Regions from separate parts of the Micromonospora sp. NPDC003197 genome, predicted to be linked through region 1. Evidence: riboswitches for the same ligand, from Rfam matches in the RefSeq annotation. Region 1 holds a riboswitch; the other holds the start of a gene.

Region 1 (7,321 bases):
CGACCTTGCCGCTGGCGGTGTCCAACCTCGCCGACACCGTGCATCAACTGATCAAGGAGTTGGGACGGGGCGCCAGACCCGAGGCGACCCGGGAGTTGGCGCTACGCGCCGTCAGCGAGGCGGGCCGGGCCTATGACGACGGGGTCGGCTTCTCCGGCAGCGTGGTGGTGGCGCAGGTCCGAACCACCGCCAGTGACCTGCTCCGGGCTACCGGCCTGGAGCGGTCCGAGGCCAACCAGTTGGTGCGCCAGGCGATCGGCAACGCTTCCCGGACGACAGCGGAAATGTCCCCGCACAGCCACGCCGAGGACATCTGAGAGTCCTGCCCCGGCAACGTTGCCGACCACCAGTTGCGCGGTGCGGATCAGCCGACCGTGGGCAGCGCGTCGAGCAGCCGGTCGACGTCTTCGATGGTGCTGCCCAGGCCGATGCTGGCCCGCAGCGCGGTCGGTGGCAGGTCGCTGCGACCGCTCCGGGCCGACGCTTCGGCCAGGAGTCGCCGGGCCAGCGGGTGGGCGCAGAAGAGGCCGTCCCGTACCCCGATGCCGTGCTTGTTGGCGAGCACGGCGGCCACCTTGGCGGAGTCCCGACCGGCGACCACGAAGGACACGATGCCCACCCGGGGCGAGTCGGGGGCGAAGGTGCTCAACTCCACCACACCGGGCAGGACACTGAGACCACTGCGCAGCCGGCTGAGCAGGGCCTGCTCGTTGGCGCAGAGCGCCGCCCGGTCCGCCGTGTCGAGGGCAGCGCAGACGGCGGCCAGGGCGACCGCGCCGAGCAGGTTGGGGGTGCCGGCTTCGTGCCGGCCCGGACCGGTGGTCCACCGTACGTCGTGGGTCGCGGCACCGACGTGTGCCGTGGCCCCACCACCAGCCAGGTACGGCGGCGCGGTGTCCAACCAGTCCGCCCGTCCCACCAGTACACCGGCACCGAACGGTGCGTAGAGCTTGTGTCCGGATATCGCTAGGTAGTCCACTTCGAGGTCACTGACACTCACCGGTACGTGTGGGGCGAGTTGGGCCGCGTCCACCGCGATCCGCGCCCCGTGTCGCCGGGCGACCAGGGCCAGGTCGGTCACCGGCCAGCATTCTCCGGTGACGTTGCTGGCCCCGGTCACCGCGACCAGGATCGGCGTCTTGCCGTCCGTGCCCCGGCGCAGTTCGCGCAGTGCGGCGTCCAGCGCCCGTACGGCGGCTCCCCGGGACGCGGGCACCGGTAGCCGTACCGTGCCGGTGGGCCAGGGCAGCAGGTTGGCGTGGTGCTCGCCATCGAAGGTGACCACGCGGGTCCCGGCGGGCAGCGCCCGGGCCAGCAGGTTCAGCGCGTCGGTGGTGTTACGGGTGAAGACGACGTGGTCGTCGGGGCGGGCACCGAGAAAGTCGGCCACGGTCTGCCGGGCCCGCTCGTAGGCCAGGGTGCAGCGTTGCGACAGCGCACCAGCGCCCCGATGCACGCTGGCGTACCAGGGGAGCAGTTCGGTCACCGCATCGGCCGCGACCTGCGCGCACGGCGCGGTGGCCGCGTAGTCGAGGTTGATCTGACCGGCTACCCCGAGGACGCCGAGCGCGCCGGGTCGGGCGGGGGCCTTCGGGCCGGTTCGGCCGGGGCGGCGGCGCGGTGCCGTCCACGGTACGGACACAGCGGGCAGTGGGGAACGAGAAGTACGCATCGGGGTGACCCTTCGGCAATCCAGGGACCCCGGGTGCACAGGGGACGGGGTCCGCGCTTGCCCAGCACACGGATCGGGCTGGGCCCGGTCATCACCCGGGGCACCCCACCGCGAACCTCTAGGAGGGTTGCCGGCCAGCAAGCCGGGGCTTCGGCCACCGGCCGATAGGCGATGGGCCTAGGGGCGGTGGTCGTTGGTCGCTGGCACTCGTGACCTGTCTCGGAGCATAGCGGGCATGGATGCGCGCCAGAAACCCGGTTGTGGGTGGCTACGCTGACCGCATGGCCGACACCCCGCCCGGCGGTGCCTCGCACCCGTCGTCGCCGCCACCGTCACCCGCCGGTCTGACGTATCCGCCGGCCGCACCACAGCCGGCGACCGGCCCGGTGGTGGTGAAGGCACCCCAAAGTGGGCTGAACTGGCGGCGGGTCCTGGTCATGGTCGGCGCGATCCTGTTCATCGCCGGTTGTGCCGTCTACATGCTCTTCGAGCTTGGCGAGAGCCTCGGGGCCACCGCGCTGCTGGTCGGCCTGGCTGCGGCGATTCTCCCGGTTCCGGTGCTGGTGGCCTGTTTCCTCTGGCTCGACCGGTACGAACCCGAGCCGATGAAGTACCTCGTCTTCTGCTTCGCGTGGGGTGCGTTCGTCTCCACCGCCGCGTCGTTGAACGTCAACGGCTGGGCGGCGAGTCTCTTCTCCGACTGGGGACTGCCGGACGCGCTGGTGGCGGTGCTGGTCGCCCCGTTCATCGAGGAGCTGACCAAGACCCTCGGCCCGATTCTGCTGCTGATCTTCCGGCGGCGCGAATGGTCCGGCATCACCGACGGGCTCGTCTACTGTGGACTTTCGGCGGTCGGGTTCGCGATGGTGGAGAACATCCTCTACCTCGGCGGCCACGGTTACGCAGCCGGTGCCGAACAGTACGGTCCGGCCAGCGGAGCGCAACAGGTCTTCCTCATCTTCATCATGCGGATCCTGTTGTCCGGTTTTGCCCATCCGCTCTTCACCTCGATGGCCGGGGTCGGACTGGGCATCGCCGCCCGGTCGGCCGACCGCCGGGTCCGGATCCTCGCCCCGGTGGCCGGGCTGCTGCTGGCGATGATGCTGCACGGCACCTGGAACCTCGTGCCGTCGCTGGTCCAGGCGACCGGCGAGGCGCTGATCCTGCTCTACGGATACATCGGGGTGATGGTGCCGATCTTCTTCGGCATGGTCGGGCTGGCCATCTGGCTGCGCGGTTGGGAGGGACGACTCGTCGAACGCACCCTGCCCGACTACGTCCAGGCCGGCTGGCTCACCCCACCTGAGGTCGCCTCGCTGGCCAGCCTCGGTCGGCGGTACTCGGCTCGACGGTGGGCCCGCCGGGTCGCCGGGGACGCCGGCGAGAAGGCGATGCAGAGTTACCAGCTTGCCGCGACCCGACTGGCCCTGCTCCGCGACGGGCTACGACGAGGGCTGGACAGCAACCCGACCGCGCTTGCCCGGAGCCTTCAGGAGGAGCGGCAGTTGCTGACCGAGATCTCCGCCTGTCGACAGGTCTTCGTCGGGCGTGACCCGCAGACGCCGGCCGGCATCTGGGACGGTGTCCGTTACCACCTGGTCTTTCCGGATGGCGTCAGGCGTCCGGTGAACGCCCCGGAGGAGCCGGTGGTCCCGGTGCCGGTGGTGCTGGCACCACAGCCCATGCCGGCCTTCCCAGGCGGTTACCGGCCACCGGCCTTCTCGGGTGGCTACCAGCCCCCGGTCTCCCCGGGTGGTTACCAGCCGCCGGCCGGGGCGTACGGTCCGCCGTACCACGGCGCGCCCCCGCCAACCAGTCCGGCCGCTGACGAGCGGGGCCAGTAGGTGGCCGGTAGGTAAACCGGTCAGCGGTAGCGGCCGGTCAGAGGTACAGGCCGGTGGAGTCCGGCTCGACGCGGGCGGCGGCCACCGCGTGCACGTCCCGCTCCCGAAGCATGACGTACGCCCGACCGTGCAGCTCGACCTCCGAGCGGTCGTCCGGGTCGAAGAGCACCCGGTCGCCGACCACGATGGAGCGTACGTTCGGGCCCACCCCGACCGCCGATGCCCAGGACAGCCGGCGACCCATCGATGCGGTTGCCGGAATGACGATGCCTGCGGTGGAGCGACGCTCGCCCTCGTTACCTTCGAGCTGGACCAGGACACGGTCGTGCAACATGCGGATGGGCAGGCCAGCGTCATGGCTTGAATCGGCGGTCACGTCCCGAGACGCTACCGTGTGGCCCCGATGATGGTCCGATCGCGGTCCGATCAAGCGGCGGTTACCCCACCTGCGGTACGGGTCGATGCGGTGGTTACCCACATCCGTCAAACGGGAGCGATTACGTCGGCACCCCGGGGGGCAATGTCGGGGAGAAGTCAGGGTTGGCCAATTCCGGTCGGATTGGCGCTGCCCAGTTAACGTAGGAAGGCCGCTATCAGCCAGGAGGTGCACTTGAGCCGCTTCGCACAGCTGTGGGCGAAAGTCCGCCGCGCGTACCAGTCGAGTCGCGGCTCAGTGCAGAATGCCGCCCAGTCCCGCCGCCAAATCGGTGCATCTTCCACCGATGGTCCGTTGCCGGCCACCCTCGGGGCAGCGGAGACATCGCCCGTCGATGCGGAGCCGCCGGCCGAGGTCCACCCCTCCACGTCCAGCCGGGACGACGCCGACGTGCCCCACGGCCTGCGTATCGCAGCCGCCTGGGCCTGGCGGGTGGGGGTGATCGGTGTCGTCGGCTGGGCGCTGATCGAGGTGATCGGGACCATTCGGATCGTCGTGATCCCGCTGGCCATCGCCATGCTTCTCTCCGCCCTGCTCGCCCCGGCGGTGGGTTGGCTGCTGCGCGCCCGCTTCCCCCGGTCACTGGCCACGGCGCTGGTGCTGGTCACCGGGCTCGCCGCAGTGATCGGCACGCTCACCCTCGTGGTCAACGAGTTCATCCGGGGCGTCCCGGCGCTGAGCAAGGACGCCACCACGGGCGTACGGCAGATCCAGGACTGGCTCAAGACCGGCCCCCTGCACCTGTCGGACGGGCAGCTGAACCAGTACATCGACCAGGGGCAGAAGTGGGTGGACGAGAACACCCAGTCATTGACCAGCGGGGCCGTCTCCACCGCCACCACCGTCTTCGAGGTGCTCACCGGCTCGCTGCTGGTGCTCTTCGCCACCTTCTTCTTCCTGCGTGACGGCGGCCGGATCTGGAGCTTCCTGGTCCGACTGCTTCCCTCCGTCGCCCGCTGGCGGGTGCACGAGGCGGGCAAGGCGTCCTGGGAGACCCTGGTCGCCTACGTCCGAGCCACCGTGCTCGTCGCCTTCATCGACGCGGTCGGAATCGGCGTCTTCCTGGTCGCCTTCGACATTCCATTCGCCCTTCCGCTCGCCGCGCTGGTCTTCCTCGGCGCATTCATCCCGATCGTCGGGGCCACCCTCTCGGGCGCGGTGGCGGTACTGGTGGCGTTGGTCGACAGCGGTTGGGTCACCGCCCTGATCATTCTCGGCGTGGTGGTCGGCGTGCAGCAGATCGAGGGCCACGTCCTCCAGCCGCTGATCATGGGGCGCGCGGTGGCACTGCACCCGCTCGCCGTGGTCATCACGATCACCGCGGGCGTGGTGCTGGCCGGAGTCGTCGGCGCGCTGGTGTCCGTACCACTGCTCGCCGTGCTCAACACCGCCATCCGGCGGCTCGCCGGTCAGGAACGGCCCACCCTGCCACCGGACGCCGTGGTGGTGGCTGCGAAAGCCCCCGGCAGCTGAACGTCGCCGCCGGGGGTGACGATCACTCGCGGCCCAGCCGCTCCAGGGCGCCGCGCGCGACCTCCGGCCGGGTCGTGTACCAGAACGGCGGCAACGAGCGGCGCAGGAACGCCCCGTAGCCGCGCGCGGTCTCCAGCCGGGAGTCGAGTACCGCCACCACACCCTTGTCGCTGGTGGCACGGATGAGCCGGCCGACGCCCTGGGCCAGTCGGATCGCGGCGATCGGCACGCTGATCGCTGCGAACCCGGACCCGCCGGCCGAGTCGACCGCCGCCGAGCGCGCCGCCGCCAGCGGCTCGTCCGGGCGCGGGAAGGGCAGTCGGTCGATGACCACCAGTTGGCAGGAGTCACCCGGCACATCCACCCCCTGCCAGAGCGACATCACCCCGAACAGGCAACTCGACCGCTCCTCCCGGAACCGACGGACGAGCAACGGCAGCGCCTCCTCACCCTGAAGCAGCACGGGCAGGTCGGTACGGGCGCGGAGCAACTCCGCCGCCTGCTGCGCGGCCCGTCTTGAGGAGAAGAGCCCGAGGGTACGGCCACCGAGCGCTTCGACCAGCGCCAGCAACTCCTCACCGGCCGGCTCGGGCAGGCCGGACGCGGCCGGCCGGGGCAGATGCGCCGCCACGTACAGGATGCCCTGCCGGCCGTAGTCGAACGGCGACCCCACATCCAGCGACCGCCACCCCGGCCCCTCGTCGGCCCCCGGGTCGGCCTCCTTCTCCCGTGTGGCTGCCTTCCCGGACGGGGTCGCCTTCGTCGTACGCGAGGCGGCTCCGCCAGCAGCGGTCGAGGCGGCTTTGCCTACAGCGGTCGAGGCGGCCAGCGCCGCCGCAGCCGGGGACGGGTCGGGCGCAGGTGGTGCCTCCAGCCCGAGTGCCCGCGCCACCGTGTCGAACCGGCCGCCGAGGGTGAGCGTGGCGGAGGTGGCGACGACGGTGCGCTCGTCGTACAGGTGGGTGGCGAGCGTGCCCGCGACGGAGAGCGGGGCGACCACCAGGGCCCGGCGCCCGGTGCCGCCGATCTCGGTCTTCTCGACCCAGGCCACGTCGTGCTCGGCCTCCTCCAGTAGGCGTTGGGCAGTGCTGGACAGCTCGTCCAGCACCGCCTTGGCCTGCTGCTTGCGTACCGGGTCCGGGTCGTCGGACTTGATGTCGCCGATCTCGTCGAGTGCGGTCCGGGTGGCGGCGTCGAGCAGCGTGCAGGCCTCCTGCAACGGGGTCGGTAGCCCGGTGACGAGCCGGCCAGCGGTCGCCTCGGTCAGCCCGACCGAGAGCGCGTCCCCGGCCTCGGTCAGCAGCTCGGCGGTCTCGGGCCGCAGCACCGGGCGGGCCCGACGCGCCGCCCGGTCGATCGCCTCCGGGGTGAGTTCGGCCTGGGCGGCCGAGGAGACCCGGTCGGCCAGTTCGTGGGCCTCGTCGACCACCAGCAGCTTGTGCGGCGGCACGATGTGCCGGCCGGCGAGCATGTCCACGGCGAGCAGACTGTGGTTGGTCACCACGATGTCCGCCTCTCGGGCGCGCGCTCGGGACGCCTCGGCGAAGCATTCGTCGCCGTACGGGCAGCGGGCCGCGCCGACGCACTCGCGGGCCGGCATCGACGCCAGCCGCCAGGCCTGTTCGTCCACCCCCGGGTCGAGTTCGTCACGGTCGCCGGTCTCGGTCTCCAGGGCCCAGTCCCGCAGTCGCTGGATCTGCTTGCCCAGCCGCCCCGCCTCACCGAGCCATTTCGTACCACCTTGTGACGATGTCTCGAAGAGGGTGTCCGCTGGCTCATCCTCTGTGGAATTGTCCAGCCGGGCCAGGCACAGATAGTGGTGACGACCCTTCAGGACCGCGAACGTGGGGCGGCGGCCCAGTACCGGCTCGACGGCGTCGGCCAGCCGGGGCAGGT
Region 2 (7,321 bases), on a different contig from region 1:
TCGGCCGCCGGACCGGCACCTACGAGGGTTCGCCGACCGGGCCAAAGTTGGCCGAGTGGAGCTACGACACGATCCCCGGCGGGAAGGGGCTGGCCGCGGGCTCGGTCCGGTACGCCGGCGGCAACGCCTACCGCAGCGAGGTTCTCGGCTACGACGCGGCGGGACGCCCGACCGGCACCGTCGTGGTGCTGCCGGCGGCGGAAGGGGCACTGGCTGGACGGTACGAGACCCGGTTCGGCTACAACGCGGCCGGTCAGGTCACCTCCACCCAACTGCCGGCCGCCGGTGACCTGCCGGCGGAGACCGTGCAACACGGGTACAGCGCCGGCCCGGTGAGCCTGCCGACGACCCTGGTCACGGGGACCACCACCCTCGTGCAGTCGGCGGCGTACACGGAGTTGGCCGAGTTGCGGGCGGTGACCCTGGGCACCGCGCCGACGCAGGTGGTTCGGGAGTTCAGCTACGAGGCGGACACCCGGCGGCAGGCAACGGCGCAGACGAGGTTGACGACCGCGACCGGCGAGACGACGGTGTCGTCGGTCAGCTACCGCTACGACGCCGCCGGCAACGTGACCCGGATCGCGGATGCCACCGTCTCCGACGTCCAGTGTTTCCGGTCCGACGCCCTGAGACAGTTGGTCGCTGCCTGGACTCCCGCCTCGGGTAACTGCGAGGCGGAACCGAGCGTCGCGGGGCTGGGCGGGCCGGCGGCCTACTGGCACTCGTACGGCTACGACAAAATCGGCAACCGGATCTCCGAGGTCCGGCACACGACCAGCGGGGACACCACCACCCGGTCCTACGCCTATCCGGCCGCTGGCGGAGCCCAGCCGCACACGCTGCGCTCGGTCGTCACCAGTGGCACCGGCGGGCCACGGACGGACACCTACGCGTACGACCCGGACGGCAACACCACCAGCCGTACGGTGGCCGGGGTCGGGCAACAGTTGTCCTGGGATGCGGAGGGTCATCTCGCCACGGTCACCGAGGGCGGAAGCACCACGTCGTACCTCTACGACGCCGATGGAACCCGGCTGATCCGCCGTGATTCCGGGGGCACCACCGTGTACCTCGGCGACACCGAGCTTCGGCTGGCCGCCGGTTCGGTGACCGGAACCCGCTACTACGCCTTCGGTGGCGGCACCGTCGGGGTACGTACTGCCGGGAAGCTGACCTGGCTGGTGCCGGACCACCAGGGCACCGGGCAACTCGCCATCGACGCGGCCAGTCACCAGGTCACCCGGCGGTACCTGCTGCCGTTCGGCGGGCCGCGTGGCGGTGCCGTACCGACCTGGCCGGGAGACCGTGGCTTCGTCGGCGGCACCATCGATCCGACCGGGCTGACGCATCTCGGTGCCCGGGAGTACGACCCCGACACCGGCCGGTTTATCTCCGTTGATCCACTGATCGATGTCGACGATCCACAGCAGATGCACGGCTTCGCCTATGCGAACAACAATCCGACCACATTCACCGACCCGGACGGCTTGCTGACCAGCAGCGCTAGCGCTACCCGCAAGAAGAAGGCCAAGAAGCCGGATCCGGGGCCGAAGGGCGAGCCGTATGTGGTCGGGTTGAGAGAGCAGGAGCTACGCGACCGGATCGTGAAGATCGCCGAGGAGGAGTGGAAGCGGGCCCAGAAGCTGGCCAAGAAGTACGGCGGCTTCGACAATATCCCCGAGCGCGAGTTCGACAAGTACTACAAGGAACTCCGGAAGATGCTCGGCGAGAAGACCTACAACAAGATGTTCGGCTCCTGGTTCAAGACCGCGAACGCGGAGACGGCCTGGTGCGCGGTCTTCGCCGCCTGGGTCCTGATGACGGCCGGGGTCAAGGCCAAGGATCTGCCGTCAAGCGGTGCGGCCTGGGCCACCAACTGGGGCAAGAACAAGGGGAAGCACAGCGATCCCCGGCCCGGTGACATCGTGGTCTTCGGTAAACCGGGCAGCGACGGTCATGTGGAGTTCGTTACGAAGGTACACAAGGACGGCACCATCACCACGATCGGCGGCAACCGCAGTGACCGGGTGAACAAACAACGGATCGACCCGAGAACGGCCCGGGCGGGCGCGAACAAACAGATCTGGGGCTACATTGGCCCGCCGGTGCGCATGGGCGACAAGGGCATAAAAAGAAACTGGCCGTGGAAGTGACGACACTGGCCTTGGCGGTAACGAGGCCAAGCCGCTAGAAGCTCCGAAGAGTTTGGTCGGGGGGACGCTCGCACAACGCCTTCGGCGTCGGGTCGTAAGAACTCGAAAGTCTACGGCGATGCGTCCCCCCGCACGGAGCATCTTGCGCCGCGCGGGTGCCAGCGTCAAGCCCTCGACGGGCTATTTTTCTACCGACGGAGAAGAAGCGACTACGTACGGCATTCGTACGCTGGAACTTCCAACATGTACCGGGCGAAGCCGGCAGGCTCAACCGAGCAGGCCGGCGTCGCACAGACTCAACCGAGCAGGCCGGCGTCGCGCACCGCACGCAGCGATGGCTTCACCCGGTACGTCGGGCCGACCTGTCCCGCCACCGCGTCGATGGTCTTGAGCCCTTCGCCGGTGTTGTAGACCACCGTCTCGGCCTCCGGGTCGAGCTTGCCGCTGGCCACCAGCTTGCGCAGCACCGCCACGGTGACCCCGCCCGCGGTCTCGGCAAACACCCCCGTCGTACGCGCCAACAGCTGAATCGCGTCACGGATCTCGTCGTCGTCGGCGTAGTCCATCCAACCGCCGGTACGGCGCACCGCCTCCAGCGCGTACAGGCCGGCGGCCGGGTCACCGATGTTGAGCGACTTCGCGATGCCGGTCGGCCGGACCGGAGTGATCACATCGGTGTCGGCGTGCAGAGCGGTGGCGATCGGGTTGCAGCCGGCCGACTGGGCACCGAAGACCCGCCACCCGTTGGCCGGCGCCTCGACCAGTCCGATCTCGACCAGCTCGCTGAACGCCTTGTCAATCTTGGTTAGCAGTTCGCCGCTGGCCATCGGGATGACGACCTGCTCGGGAATCCGCCAGCCAAGCTGCTCGGCCACCTCGTACCCGAGGGTCTTGGAACCTTCGGCGTAGTACGGCCGCACGTTGACGTTGACGAACGCGGTGTCCTCGAACTCGTCGGTCTCCACCAGTTCACTACAGAGCCGGTTGACGTCGTCGTACGACCCGTCGATGGCAACCAGGTCGCCGCCGTACACGGCGGTGGTCACCACCTTGCCCTGTTCCAGGTCACCGGGGATGAAGACGATCGACGGTACGCCGGCACGGGCCGCGTGGGCGGCGACCGAGTTGGCCAGGTTGCCGGTGGAGGCGCAGGCGAACCGGGTGAAGCCGAGCCCTCGGGCGGCGGTCAGCGCGACCGACACCACGCGGTCCTTGAACGAGTGGGTGGGGTTGGCGCTGTCGTCCTTGATCCAGAGCGGGGCCCGGATGCCCAACTCGGCGGCGAGACCGGGGGCGGAGACCAGCGGGGTGAGGCCGGGGTCGAGGGTGACCCGGGTGGCCGGGTCCTGCCCGGCGGGCAGCAGGGCGGCGTACCGCCACAGGTTCTGCGGGCCGGCCTCGATGTCGGCGCGGGTGACCCGGGCCAGCGCGGCCTGGTCGTAGCCGACCTCCAGCGGGCCGAAGCACTCGTAGCAGGCGTGCTGGGCGGCCAGGGGATATTCCGCGCCGCAGCCGCGACAGACGAGGGCCCGTGCGGGGCTCACGGTGGTGGTGGTGGGCTGGGTGGGGGTCGCGTCGATGATCGACGTCATGGCCGAGGCCGTCCTCTCATCTTTCCCAACGCCGCACGGTGCGGCGGGGACGGATTTGGCACCTGCCTCGCCGGGTCTCGATCATCGAGTCCGCAAGGTGGTTGCCGGGGCGTCATCGGGCCGTATCCCTCAGCCCCTCTGGATGAGGTATTCAGTTGTGTGTCGCGGCCGAGTCTACGACCGCCCACCCGTTTCCCGGGAAGGTCATCCCACGTTCTGGCCCGGATGTGACCGATTTCCCAGGGCTTCCGCCCTCGCCGTCAGCGGACGAGTTCCCGGCCACCGGCTACGGAGAGCACCTGTCCGTTGACGTGTCCGTTGGCGCCGGAGCCCAGGTAGATCACTGCTGAGGCGACGTCCTCCGGGGTGCAGATCCGCCTGGTGGGGGTCTTCGCCGACTCGCTGTCCACCGCCTTCTGACCGAGGAAGGGCGTGGTGAGCGCCCGGTCGGTGAGGGTGAACCCGGGCCGTACGACGTTGGTGAGAATGCCGTGTCGCGCTTCCCGGACCGCGAGCACCCGGGCTGCGCTCTCCAGCCCACCCTTGGCGACGACGTAACTGAGCGGGCCGGCCATCGGCTGCTCCACGACATCGGTGGAGACGATGACCACCCGTCCCCAGCCGGCATCGCGCATCTCGGGCAGTACGGCGTCGATCAGTGCCGCCGTACCGACGGTGTTGGTGATCAGTGATGCCGTCAGCCCCTCGATCTCCCCGAGTTCCCGGGAGGGCCACTGCACCGCGTTGGCCACCAGTACGGACACCGGGCCGAGCTCCTGTCGTACCTGGTCGAGGGCGGTGTGCCCGGACAAGTGGTCGTGCTGGTCCAGGCGGACCGCGATGGCGTGGCCGCCAGCCCGCGAGATGGTGTCGACCACCTCCTGCGCCCGGTCCTGGCCGGAGTGCCAGGACACGGCGACGGCCGCTCCCTCGGCGGCGAGCCCGACGGCGATGGCCCGCCCGATCGCACCCGATCCGCCGCTGACGAACGCGACCTTGCCCTTGAGGTTTGTCTCCACGGAAAGCCTTTCACTAGCCGGCTAATTATTAGCCGACTATGCATCGCGGCTGGACAGTCTGTCAACCACTCCTAAACTCATCGAATGGACTTCGCCGAGGTCATCGTCACGAACAAAGCCCTCGTCAAGGTGGCCAAGCTCTACCGTGGGGCACAGGCCACGTTGCTGGCCGAGCTCGGCCTGCACCCCGGTCAGGACGTGACGCTGTGGCACCTCGGCCAGGAACCGGCGGGGCTACTCGTGAACGAGATCGCCGATCGGCTCGGCGTCGAACCGCCGACCGTCACCCGCACCCTGGCCCGGCTTGAGTCCGGTGGATGGTTCACCCGGGAACCGGTGCCGGGCGACCGGCGGGCGGTACGCATCCAGCTCACCGAGAAAGGGCGAGCAACGCTGCCGCAGGTGGAGGCGATGTGGCAGAAGTTGGCCGACACCGCCACCGCCGGGCTCGACCCCGCCGAGCGTCAACAGCTCGTCACTCTGCTGGACCGGGTCAGAACCAACCTGACCACCCTTGCCGTCGAACGGGGCTGACGGGAAGCCCCCTGGTCAGGGCTGGAGGGAAAGCGCCAGGTCAGGCGCGGTCGGGTACGGCCATCTCACCGAGCAGCGACCAGTCGTCCTGCGGGACCGTCGTGTTGACGATGCGCGGGGTCTCGACCAGGTGCGGCGGCAGGGTCTGCTGCGCCTTCTTGAAGTGCTCGGACTGCACGTGCGCCCCGCCGGCCGCGTCGTCCCGGAACGCCTCGACCAGCACGTACTCGGTCGGGTCGTCGAGGCTACGGGACCAGTCGAACCACAGGCAGCCCGGCTCGGCCCGGGTCGCCCGGGTGAACTCGTCGGCGATCTGCGGCCACTGATCCGCGTACTCGGGCAGGATCCGGAACTTCGCGGTAATGAAGATCATCGGATCTCCCCGAACGGCTGGTCGACAGATACTGGATCACCCTACCCCGAGCGCGGTCAGGCCACCTCGCTAGCGGGAACGGCAGTGTCCCGTACCGATCGAAGGATCGTGACCAACCGATCCACCTCCCCCGAATGGAACAGCGATTCCGGTCCGCGTGGGGCGATCTCAGTGAAGGGTGACTCGTACAGTCGTTCCGCCGCCATCACCCCGTTTTCGGTCAGGTGGCCGATGATCACGTGGATGAAGTCGATCTGCGTACCGGTGAACTTCCGGCCGTCGAGGAACTCATCGAACGCCTCGATGGCGGCCTCCCGGTCCAGCCCGACCAGCGATCGGATGAAGAGGCCGAGGCCGTCCGACTCGGCGCGCGCCCGATCTGCCTCCTCCTTACTGCCGATGCCGCTCTCGGCGAGCATCCGTTCCAGTTCGACCAGGTCCGTGGCGGAGAGCTGCCGGTTACGCCGCAGCTTCTGCACGGCAACGTGATCCTCGTGCGCCCGCAGGTAGGCGCGAGCCCTCGCCCGGTACCGTCCGAGGTCCGTTGCGACGGTGACCCCGCTGAGCGGCAACTCGACAGCCTCACCGAGCCGGTCCTCGAAGTCGGTGTAGACGATCGCCCGCTTCGTCTTCTCGATCAGTCGTACCAGCGACCGCACCCGGCGGCGCAGCACCTCCAGCATGGGCAGGGTGACGTCCTGCCACCACTCGTCACCTGCGACCTCACGTAGCAGGGGCTCCTGTGCCCGTACGACGGGGATGTTGATCTGCTCCAACAGTGCCGAGGCGATGGCCTGGACATCCGCGCGAAGCCGGTCGAAGCCGGGCGCTGCCCCCAGGCAGGCGAGCTGCAACCGCAGGATGCGCAGGTCGAACCGCTTGGCTTCCTCGTCGGAGTCGCGTACGGCGGTGGGCAGGCCAGCCAGCCCGTCGGCGATCTCACTCGATGTCTCCGGCGACAGGTGCTCCCAACTGCTGAACTCGACGTACCGCTGCACCAGGCGACGGTGTGGCCGTACGACGAAGTTGTCCAGGTTCATGCCCTGGACCATGGTGTGCAGCTCGTGCGCAAAGTCCGAGCGCAGGCCCGCCTCGCTGCTGGTGCCGTCGGTGTTAACCGGACTCCCGTCCGGCAACCGCTGGTCCAGTTGGTAGACCAGTTCGACCTTGGCCTTGAACAGCCGCTCGGTGAGGGACGGGGTCGACGAGCCCTCCACCGTCTTCGGGTTGTGGCTGAAGTATTCGAAGTTCTGACAGAAGTCGAAGACGAAGAAGTCCTTCTTGTCGTCGCCGGGGCCGTAGAGGTCCGGCCGCAGCCGGGTGCCCCGGCCGATCATCTGCCAGAACTTCGTCTTTGACCGGATGGCTTTGAAGAACACCAGGTTGACGACGTCGGGCACGTCGATGCCGGTGTCCAGCATGTCGACGGAGATCGCGATGTGCGGGGCCTTCTCGGGGATCGAGAAGTCGTCGATCAGCTTCTGGGCGTACTCGGCCTGGTAGGTGACCACCCGGGCGAAGTGCCCGCCGTACTCCGGGTAGCTCAGGTCGAAGCAGTCGGCGATGAACTTGGCGTGCCGCTGGTTCTTGGCAAAGATGATCGTTTTGCCGATCCGGTCACCGCCGGCCACCTTGTGCCCACGCGTCATC

The links. Region 1 has a riboswitch for S-adenosylmethionine ahead of ACWDV4_RS29070 (aminotransferase class V-fold PLP-dependent enzyme). Riboswitches for the same ligand answer to the same signal wherever they lie in the genome.
Positions count from the first base shown of each region.
Region 2: another riboswitch for S-adenosylmethionine. It lies ahead of thrC (threonine synthase); the one in region 1 lies ahead of ACWDV4_RS29070 (aminotransferase class V-fold PLP-dependent enzyme).

Region 1 covers NZ_JBSFTE010000040.1:8,596-15,916, forward strand. The annotation lists gene ACWDV4_RS29065 (FUSC family protein) at 1-317, shown strand, start outside; gene ACWDV4_RS29070 (aminotransferase class V-fold PLP-dependent enzyme) at 365-1,672, opposite strand; SAM riboswitch class IV at 1,721-1,887, opposite strand; gene ACWDV4_RS29075 (PrsW family glutamic-type intramembrane protease) at 1,912-3,516, shown strand; gene ACWDV4_RS29080 (GroES family chaperonin) at 3,554-3,850, opposite strand; gene ACWDV4_RS29085 (AI-2E family transporter) at 4,109-5,425, shown strand; gene ACWDV4_RS29090 (ATP-dependent DNA helicase) at 5,448-7,321, opposite strand, start outside.
Region 2 covers NZ_JBSFTE010000043.1:6,716-14,036, reverse strand. The annotation lists gene ACWDV4_RS29725 (RHS repeat-associated core domain-containing protein) at 1-2,153, shown strand, start outside; gene thrC (threonine synthase) at 2,450-3,745, opposite strand; SAM riboswitch class I at 3,759-3,894, opposite strand; gene ACWDV4_RS29715 (SDR family NAD(P)-dependent oxidoreductase) at 4,006-4,764, opposite strand; gene ACWDV4_RS29710 (MarR family winged helix-turn-helix transcriptional regulator) at 4,849-5,298, shown strand; gene ACWDV4_RS29705 (putative quinol monooxygenase) at 5,339-5,671, opposite strand; gene ACWDV4_RS29700 (DEAD/DEAH box helicase family protein) at 5,728-7,321, opposite strand, start outside.